Sinorhizobium fredii: one gene and its partners. Each later gene encodes a partner of the first gene's protein in a complex. Links are inferred from orthologs where the notes say so. Each region holds a gene or a part of one and is shown on either strand. Other genes may lie near its edges. The genes, in order: dnaN, dinB and NXT3_RS01050.

Region 1 (3,107 bases):
GGCTTTGAGCTCGCCGAGCGTGCCGCGGCGGAACTCCTCGAAGGCCTTGGTCAGCTCGCGGCAGACAGCGGCTCTCCTCTCCTCGCCGAAAACCGCGGCGGCGGCGGCGACGGTGGCGGCGATGCGGTGCGGCGACTCGAAGAAGAGGAGCGTCGCTGGCACAGCGGCGAATTCCCTGAGCCGGTCACGCTTCGCCTTGTCCTTGGTCGGCAGAAACCCGGCAAACAGGAAGGCGTCGCTCGGAAGTCCCGACGCGACGAGGGCGGCAAGCGGCGCCGACGGGCCGGGGACGGGAACGACCTTGTGGCCGGCGTCGACCGCGAGTTGCGCCAGGCGATACCCGGGATCGGAGACGAGCGGCGTACCGGCATCGGAAACGAGCGCCACCGATTTCCCCTCGGCGAGCCCCGCAATCAGCCGCGGCCCGGCCTCGGCGGCATTGTGTTCGTGGTAGGCGACCGGCCGATTGACGATGCCGTAGCGATCGAGCAGCACCCGCGTCACGCGCGTATCTTCGCAGGCGAGCAGATCGGCGCCGGCAATCGTCTCCAGCGCCCTCAAGGTGATATCGGCGAGGTTGCCGATCGGCGTCGCCACCAGATAGAGCGCCGGTTCCAGGGGGCGCGCCGGTACGCTTGCATTGTGCAGCCGAAAGCTGCGCTGTCTTTCCTTCTCCGCCGCCTCGGCCGATTGCTGCTTTTCCAACGCCCTGTTCCCGCTGATGCCCGGCTTGCCGATTCGCGCCCTTTATGAGTGAGCGGCCAGCGCAGGGCAAGGCCGGCCGGGACGGCAGGCTGCTGCATTTGGGAAAAGCCCGCGAAACCGCTTGCTTTCGCGGCGATTTTTCTGCCATTTTGCCCGTCCACATCGCTCCGGCCGGCCGGCCGGGACACACGCAGTTTGACGCCGCGGCAGGCGCGCCCCGCCCGTCCGGCAATGGTTGAAAGCGGTAGCATCCCATGCGCATTACTCTCGAGCGGTCCAATCTTTTGAAATCGCTGAACCATGTCCACCGCGTGGTCGAACGGCGCAACACGATCCCGATCCTCTCGAACGTGCTGCTGCGCTCCGACGGCGCCAGCCTCGAAATGAAGGCGACCGACCTCGACCTGGAGATCACCGAGGCAACACCGGCGCAGGTGGAACAGGCGGGCGCAACCACCGTTCCGGCGCATCTGCTCTATGACATCGTTCGCAAGCTGCCGGACGGTTCCGAGGTGCTGCTCGCCACCAATGCCGAGGGCACGGCGATGACCGTCGCCTCGGGCCGCTCCAAGTTCTCGTTGCAATGCCTGCCGCAATCGGACTTCCCGGACCTCACGGCCGGCAGCTTCTCGCATTCCTTCCGCGCCAAGGCGACGGATCTGAAGATGCTGATCGACAGGACGCAGTTCGCGATCTCGACGGAGGAAACGCGCTACTACCTCAACGGCATCTTCTTCCACACGGTTGAGAACAAGGGCGAGCTCAAGCTGCGGGCGGTGGCTACCGACGGCCATCGCCTCGCCCGCGCCGACATCGAGGCGCCGGCCGGCTCCGAGGGCATGCCCGGCATCATCATTCCGCGCAAGACCGTCAGCGAATTGCAAAAACTGCTCGACACTCCTGACGTGGTGGTCACGGTCGAGGTCTCGGACGCGAAGATCCGCCTGACGATCGGCTCGATCGTCATGACGTCGAAGCTGATCGACGGGACGTTCCCGGACTATCAAAGGGTGATTCCGGCCGGCAATGACAAGGAACTGCGCGTCGACTGCCAGTCCTTCGCACAGGCCGTCGACCGCGTTTCGACGATCTCCTCCGAACGCGGCCGGGCCGTCAAACTGGCGCTCTCCGACGGCCAGATGACGCTGACCGTCAACAATCCGGATTCCGGCAGCGCAACGGAAGAATTGCCGGTCGGTTATGAGAGCGATCCGCTCGAAATCGGCTTCAACGCCAAATATCTTCTCGACATCACTGCCCAGCTTACCGGCAATGAGGCGGTCTTCATGCTGGCGGATCCCGGCTCGCCGACCTTGGTGCGCGATCTTGCCGCGGACGACGCGCTCTACGTGCTGATGCCGATGCGCGTCTGAGGACAATACGTCTCGATCAGACGCACAGAGGTCGCTGCAGCACGTTTCCGGTCCGAAATCGACTGCGATTTAAAGAGGCGGGCAGCGGCGCGAAATCGGATAGAACCCGCCATGCTGCCGCCTGGCGGGTTTTTCATTGGCGGGACTGTCGCTGGTTGTTGATAAAGTGTCGCTTTCAGACGCAGGCCGACTTGTTTTCGCCGCAGATGGGAGCACATTATGAGCAGACGCTTACGCGCGGCCGCCGAATCGCGGTACCGCGCGCAAAGCCATGGGAACAATGAAGCCGAGGGGATTCGATGAGTCTGCGCCTGAAGGTGAAGGAAAAGTTCGGTCAGAAGTTCGACGAAGAGATTCGCTTCTTTAAGGGCTGGATGAGCAACACCCGCGCGGTCGGCGCGATCCTGCCGACCTCCGCGGTGACGGCGCGGCGGATGGCGAGCGTCGTCAATCCGCGTTCCGGCTTGCCGGTGCTTGAGCTCGGACCGGGGACGGGCGTGATCACCAAGGCGATCCTCGAGCGCGGCATCTCCCCTGAAAAGCTGGTATCGATCGAATACTCCACCGAATTCTTCAACCAGTTGAAGCAGGATTTCGCCGGTGTGAACTTCATCAACGGCGACGCCTTCGACCTTTCGCGCACGCTCGGCGCGCTGAACTGTCAGCAGTTCGACAGCGTCGTCTCCGCCGTACCGCTCCTTAATTTTCCGATGCACCGTCGTGTCGAGCTGATCGACGATCTGCTCTCGCGCATCCCCTTCGGCCGCCCGGTCGTTCAGATCTCCTATGGGCCGATGTCGCCGGTCGTCGCCATGCCGGATCGCTATCGCATCCAGCATTATGATTTCGTCGTGCGCAACATCCCGCCGGCACAGCTCTGGATTTACAGCAAAGCCCATTAGACGGACGGCTCGCCCGTGTTCGGCGTCTATATCACGCACCCGCAGATCCAGATCGATCCTGCTGTCCCGGTGCCGGAGTGGGGCCTGTCCGATCTCGGGCGGGAACGGGCGCGCCTGACCTCCAATC
Region 2 (2,962 bases), on another replicon or contig:
ATTCTGAGGAACTCGAACCCCGCCCGGTCATCACAAGCGTTCGGCCTGAATTTCCGCTGAAGGGCGTCATCCTCGACACCGAAACAACCCGGCTCAACCATCGCAAGGATGAGATCATCGAAATAGGGGCAATTGCCTTCACGTTTGACGAGCGTGGCAACATCGGCGACGTCACTGGCCTCTATGGTGGTTTGCGGCAGCCGAGCATTTCCATTCCTGGCGAAATCACCAGGCTGACAGGCATCACCGATGAGATGGTGGCCGGACAGCTCATCGACATGAGGGCATTGGGAACGCTAATCGACCCCGCCGACCTGGTCATCGCTCATAACGCGGGTTTGACCGCCCGTTTTGCGATGCTTTTTCGTCGACTTTTTCAGGCAAGGCATAGGCCTGTTCCAACTCCGAGATCGACTGGTCCTCACGTGGATTCGAGGGAGCGAAACTCGGCTAACTGCTTGGCCAGGCTCGCTTCTTTCATGATGGCCATGGAGCGGTCGACGACTGCTTTGCTCCGCTGGAAGCACTCGCTCGGGAAACAGCTTCCCACTCCACGACAGCATTTGCGGAGCTCTACAGCACAAGTCAGCGCTCACGGGTGCGCATTTTTGCCGAGAACAGCCCCTTCGACATGAAGGATCACCTCAAGGCCCGCGGTTACCGGTGGTCGGACGGGAGCGACGGGCGCCCGAAATCCTGGTGGATCGAGGTCAATGAACCGGAACTGGAAGGCGAACTGCGGTATCTCAGGTCCGAAATCTATCGATACCCTGAGGCAGACCCACCAACCAAGTACCTCACTGCTTTCGATCGGTTAGGGCCTGATGGCTGTAACGCATGTGTCCCAAAGACTGTTGCGGCTGATGCATACCTCCAGTGCAGCATAAACTCTGGCGGACGGCGCTTGTCGCAGTATGATCATTTTCACCGAAGCGATGCTCCTCCTCCCGCAACGCTTCGAATTTCAGACGGCCCACTCCTCCTCCCAGTAGGACGTCTGTTGGAACAGCGGCACTCCTCCTCCCAAGTCGCTGTTCGGTTCTTTTAGGAAAGCCTGCCGCACCTCCTCCCGCGGCAGGCTTTTTTATTTCGGGGCGATGCCCGTCAGAGTCCGAGGTCAAGTTGGGACTGTGATTGCGCATCACTGATTTCGGAGGCCGTCAGCGTTGAAAGCGCGACACCGAGCAGCCTCACAGGTCGCTTGAATGGATAGACGGTTGCCAAGAGGTCCGACGCCGCAGCAAGGATTTCAGGAATGCCCGCAAACGCTACTGACCCGGTCCGGCTCCGCGTCGCCAAGGTGAAGTCCGAGTATTTGATTTTCACGGTGACCGTCTTGCCGCTGATGCCTTGCGCCTCGCAATAGCGCCAGACCTTCTCTGCGAGCGGTTTCAGTTCCGCGGTCGCCAGATCGAGATCATTGATGTCCTCGACGAAGGTATCCTCCGCGCCCACGGACTTGCGGATCCGGTTGGGCTTCACCTGGCGCTCATCGATGCCGCGGGCGATGCCATAGAAATACGGACCCGACTTCCCGAAATGCTCCACCAGGAATTCAAGCGTCTTCTCCTTGAGATCGAGTCCGGTCTCGATGCCATATTTCCGCATGCGCTCCGCAGTCGCCGGCCCGACCCCATGGAATTTCTTGACGGGGAGGGCCTCGACGAAGGCCGGTCCGTTCTTCGGCGTGATCACTGCCTGGCCGTTGGGTTTGTTGAGGTCGCTTGCCATCTTGGCGAGGAACTTGTTGTAGGAGATGCCGGCCGACGCGTTGAGGCCGGTGACGGCCTTGATCTTGGCACGGATCTCCAGCGCGATCTCGGTGGCGATGTCCATGCCTTTCAGGTTCTCGGTAACATCAAGATAAGCCTCGTCAAGCGATAGCGGCTCGATCATCGGCGTGTATTCCGCAAAGATCTCCCGTATCTGCTGGGACACCGCCTTGTAGACGTCGAAGCGCGGCGGCACGAAAATCAGGTCCGGGCACTTTCGCTTGGCGGTGACCGACGGCATTGCCGAATGAACGCCATAGGCGCGCGCCTCGTAGCTCGCCGCAGCGACCACGCCACGCGCGGCGGAGCCTCCGACGGCTATAGGCTTTCCGCGTAAATCGGGGTTATCGCGCTGCTCGACCGACGCATAAAAAGCATCCATGTCCACATGGACGATTTTGCGAATGGGGGTGGGGCTTATGTCGTTCATGACGGCTTCAGCGATGGCGAGGGGATCGGCGCATTACCGGAGGATCTGCGCCGAAACAAAAAGGGAACATACCAGCCTTTACCGCGATATCAACTGTTCGATCGACCTGACCCACGCGCGCCCCGCGAAACTACGGACCGCCGGCCGCGTTGTCATCTGTGAACATCGACGATCGGGAGGCAGACGCCGGCGCCGCTCCTCGTACGCCTGGAAGGGTCCGCGAAACCAATGGCTGACAATCTTTCGAAATACCGCGCCAAACGCGATTTCAAGAAGACCAGCGAACCGAGCGGTAAGGCGCAGGTCAAGCCATCGAACCGCCGCCGCTTCGTGATCCAGAAGCACGACGCCACGCGGCTTCACTATGACCTCAGGCTCGAGCTCGACGGCGTGTTCAAATCCTGGGCAGTGACCAGGGGGCCATCGCTCGATCCTAGTGACAAGCGGCTCGCTGTCGAGGTCGAGGATCACCCGCTCGACTACGGCGACTTCGAAGGCACGATCCCCAAGGGTCAATATGGCGGCGGCACGGTCATGCTATGGGATCGCGGCTACTGGGAGCCGGAGGGTAGGAAGTCACCTGAAGAGGCCCTGAGGAAGGGCGACTTCAAGTTCACGCTTGTTGGCAAGCGGCTGCATGGCAGCTTCGTCCTAGTTCGGATGCGCAACGATCGCGATGGCGGCAAACGGACCAACTGGCTGCTGATCAAGCATCGTGACGAACATTCGGTTGAGGAGAACGGCGCGGCGATCCTCGAGG
Region 3 (3,110 bases), 110 kb from region 1 along the record:
GATCACCGCCTGGTCGCGCCGCTCGTCGGTGCAGACGGTGCAGGGATCGATTGTATCGACATTGCCGCAGCAGGAGCAGATCTTCACCTTGCGATGCGCCTCGCCCATCGCCTCGGCCAGCGGACCGAGCAATTGCTCCTTCTTCTTGACGAGATGCAGCGCGGCGCGGCGCGCAGAACGGGGGCCGAGCCCCGGCACCTTTGCCAGGAGCTGAATGAGCTTTTCGATTTCGGGACCGGTGACTCGCTTTGCCATGGCCGGCTTTTAGCGCATCTCCCCGATAAACGGAATCGCTTTGACGGCGATCTCCGCCAATCAGAAGGGCAGCTTCATGCCGGGCGGGATCGGCAGGCCGGCAGTGAGTTCGCGGGTCTTTTCCGCCTGCACCGCGTCCGCCTTTTCCTTGGCGTCCTTGTGGGCGGCGACGATCAGGTCCTCGAGGATTTCGACATCGTCCTCCTTGAAGAGCGAAGGGTCGATCTTCAGGCTCTTCATATGGCCCTTGCCGTCGAGCCGGACAGTGACGAGGCCGCCGCCGGCGGTGCCGTCGACTTCGAGCGCGGCGATCTCCGCCTGCAGCTTCTCCATCTTGGCCTGCATTTCCTTGACCTTGCCCATCATGCCGATGATGTCGCGCATCGTCGTCTCCTGTCGGTTGCTATGTCTGCCTGAATTCGAAGGCGCCCCGTGTCTCGGCGCCTACTCGATGTCGTCGCCGGGTACGATATCGCCGTCCGCGGATTCGGCGGCCGCCGGGGCGAGCATTTCGGCCTCTTCCTCCGCGGCGCGGATGCGTACGTCGGTAATCCGCGCGCCCGGAAAGCGCGCCAAGATCGCGGCGACGTCCGGATCCTGGCGGGCGTCGTTGACGCGCTGTTCCTGGGCACGCTGCTCGGCCTCGACCAGCGTCGGCTCGCCCGGCTCGCGGCTGTAGCTGACGACCCAGTGGATGCCGGTCCACTCCTTGAGCTTGACGGCCAGCTCATTGAGCAGCGTCTTCGGCGCATCGTCGGGGAGGTTGACGTCGAGCCGGCCGGGCTCGATATGGACGAGCCGCAGGAAGCCGCGCACCAGCGTCTTCAGCTTGATGTCGCGGTTCTTCGCGCAGAGGTCGGCGATGTCGCTTACCGAATTGACCGGGACCTTCGGCTCCGGCCTGGCGGCGGCTGCCGGCGCCGGTTTCTCCTCGATGCGGCCGACGGCGATCGGCTGGGGAGCGGCATCCGGCACGGCGCGCAGCATGGTCGCGCCGTTGCCGGACGGCCGCTGCACGGGCGCCGCCTCGACGGAACGGGCCTGAACGGGGGGCTGGGCGGCCTGAGCTTGGGTACCGCTGCCATTGCGGGCCGGCGCAGGGCGCCCCTCGCCTGCCTCGCCGCCCGAAAGCTCGAGCAAACGCCGCGCAGCCTCTTCCGGCGAGGGAAGGTGAGCTGCATGGGCGAGCCGGATCAGCACCATCTCGGCGGCGCCGGCGGGACGCGCCGAGCTTTCCGCCTCGGGAATGCCCTTCAGGAGCATCTGCCAGATGCGCGACAGGGTGGTGACCGCGACGCTGCCGGCGAATTCGGCACCGCGACGGCGCTCGACCTCGCTCAAGGACTGATCGTTCGCCGCCTCGGGCACATATTTCATGCGCGTCACGAGATGGGTGAAGTCGGCAAGATCGGTAAGCACGATCGTCGGATTGGCGCCGGCCTCGTATTGCGCCGCGAATTCGGCGAGTGCCGCCGCGGCGTCGCCCTTGATGATGTGCTCGAAGAGATCGACGATCCGTGCCCGGTCGGCGAGACCGAGCATCGAGCGCACCGTTTCCATCTCGACCGAGCCGCCGCCATGGGCGATCGCCTGGTCGAGCAGCGACAGGCCGTCGCGCGCCGAACCTTCCGCCGCACGCGCTACCATGGCGAGCGCCTCCGGCTCGAAGGGCACGGCCTCCTTGCCGAGGATGGTGGAGAAGAGCCCGACCAGGTCCGAGGCGCTGATGCGCCTCAGGTCGAAGCGCTGGCAGCGCGACAGGACGGTGATCGGAACCTTGCGGATCTCGGTCGTCGCGAAGATGAACTTCACATGCTCCGGCGGCTCCTCGAGCGTCTTCAGCAGGCCGTTGAAGGCCTGGGTCGAGAGCATGTGCACTTCGTCGATGATGTAGACCTTGTAGCGCGCCGAGACAGGCCTGTAGCGCACCTGCTCGATGATCTCGCGGATGTCGTCGATGCCTGTATGGGAGGCGGCGTCCATCTCGATGACGTCGACATGGCGGCCGTCCATGATCGCCTGGCAGTGCTCGCCCGGAACGCGCAGGTCGATCGTCGGCTTGTCGATCTCGGCGGTCTTGTAGTTCAGCGCCCGCGCCAGAATGCGCGCCGTCGTCGTCTTGCCGACGCCGCGCACGCCCGTCAGCATATAGGCCTGGGCGATGCGGCCGGTCTCGAAGGCGTTGGTGAGCGTGCGCACCATCGGCTCCTGGCCGACCATCAGGTCGGAGAAATCCTTGGGGCGGTATTTGCGCGCCAGAACGCGGTAGGCGGCCGGTTTTTCGACGGATGAAACTGGGGATGAAATGGGCGCTTCGTCGCTCATCGACCCTGCCGCTGTTCGAACTCTTGTCCCGACAGGACGGAGAAGGTGGGAGGCTGGCACGATGACCCGTGCCGGGGCTCGTTAGGGCTGCTTCCTTCCGGACCTGACCCGGTTGGCGAGTGGCTCGTCCACCACCAACCTCCCGGCTTCCATATCGGCAATATCTGAAGCAAATGCAAGCCAAGCCGCCAAAAAACTGCTATCGATATAGAATACAAGGCGAATCCGCTTGATCCCGAGGGAGTTTTTCTTGACCGAATTCACGCTCGACGAGCGCCTCGAGCGCGACGGCATACCGATCGCCCCGTTCGGCCTCTGCCAGCTTCGCCTGATGAACGACCGCCGCTGGCCGTGGCTGATCCTCATCCCCCAGCGCGCCGACGTCTCGGAGGTCTTCGAGCTCACGCCGCTCGACCAGGCGATGCTAACCTTCGAGACGAATATGGCGGCAACGGCGCTCAAGAAAGTCACCGGAGCAGAGAAGATCAACATCGGCGCGCTCGGCAACATCGTCCGGCAGCTTCATGTGC

The links.
Region 2: the proteins of dnaN (region 1) and dinB are in contact, whole or in part, in a solved structure (PDB 1OK7), measured with the Escherichia coli proteins. The link is inferred for Sinorhizobium fredii from one-to-one orthologs.
Region 3: the proteins of dnaN (region 1) and NXT3_RS01050 are in contact, whole or in part, in a cryo-EM structure (PDB 8GIZ), measured with the Escherichia coli proteins. The link is inferred for Sinorhizobium fredii from one-to-one orthologs.

Annotation. Positions count from the first base shown.
Region 1 is NZ_CP024307.1:329,712-332,818, reverse strand. What follows is about bases 65-3,018. They hold dnaN (DNA polymerase III subunit beta), read left to right. Parts: upstream 65-959; coding sequence 960-2,078; downstream 2,079-3,018. Other genes in these bases: NXT3_RS01605 (histidine phosphatase family protein), read left to right, coding at 2,996-3,018; pmtA (phospholipid N-methyltransferase PmtA), read left to right, coding at 2,378-2,980; rsmI (16S rRNA (cytidine(1402)-2'-O)-methyltransferase), read right to left, coding at 65-705. Outside these bases: more of rsmI, read right to left, coding at 1-64; more of NXT3_RS01605, read left to right, coding at 3,019-3,107. UniProt on the Escherichia coli protein: Confers DNA tethering and processivity to DNA polymerases and other proteins. Acts as a clamp, forming a ring around DNA (a reaction catalyzed by the clamp-loading complex) which diffuses in an ATP-independent manner freely and bidirectionally along dsDNA.
Region 2 is NZ_CP024310.1:469,146-472,107, forward strand. Bases 154-2,962 are described here. They hold dinB (DNA polymerase IV), read right to left. Parts: upstream 2,203-2,962; coding sequence 1,105-2,202; downstream 154-1,104. UniProt on the Escherichia coli protein: Poorly processive, error-prone DNA polymerase involved in translesion repair and untargeted mutagenesis. Copies undamaged DNA at stalled replication forks, which arise in vivo from mismatched or misaligned primer ends.
Region 3 is NZ_CP024307.1:223,744-226,853, reverse strand. The notes cover bases 141-3,097. They hold NXT3_RS01050 (DNA polymerase III subunit gamma/tau), read right to left. Parts: upstream 2,581-3,097; coding sequence 700-2,580; downstream 141-699. Other genes in these bases: NXT3_RS01040 (HIT domain-containing protein), read left to right, coding at 2,831-3,097; NXT3_RS01055 (YbaB/EbfC family nucleoid-associated protein), read right to left, coding at 316-639; recR (recombination mediator RecR), read right to left, coding at 141-255. In the rest of the region: more of recR, read right to left, coding at 1-140; more of NXT3_RS01040, read left to right, coding at 3,098-3,110. UniProt on the Escherichia coli protein: Part of the beta sliding clamp loading complex, which hydrolyzes ATP to load the beta clamp onto primed DNA to form the DNA replication pre-initiation complex.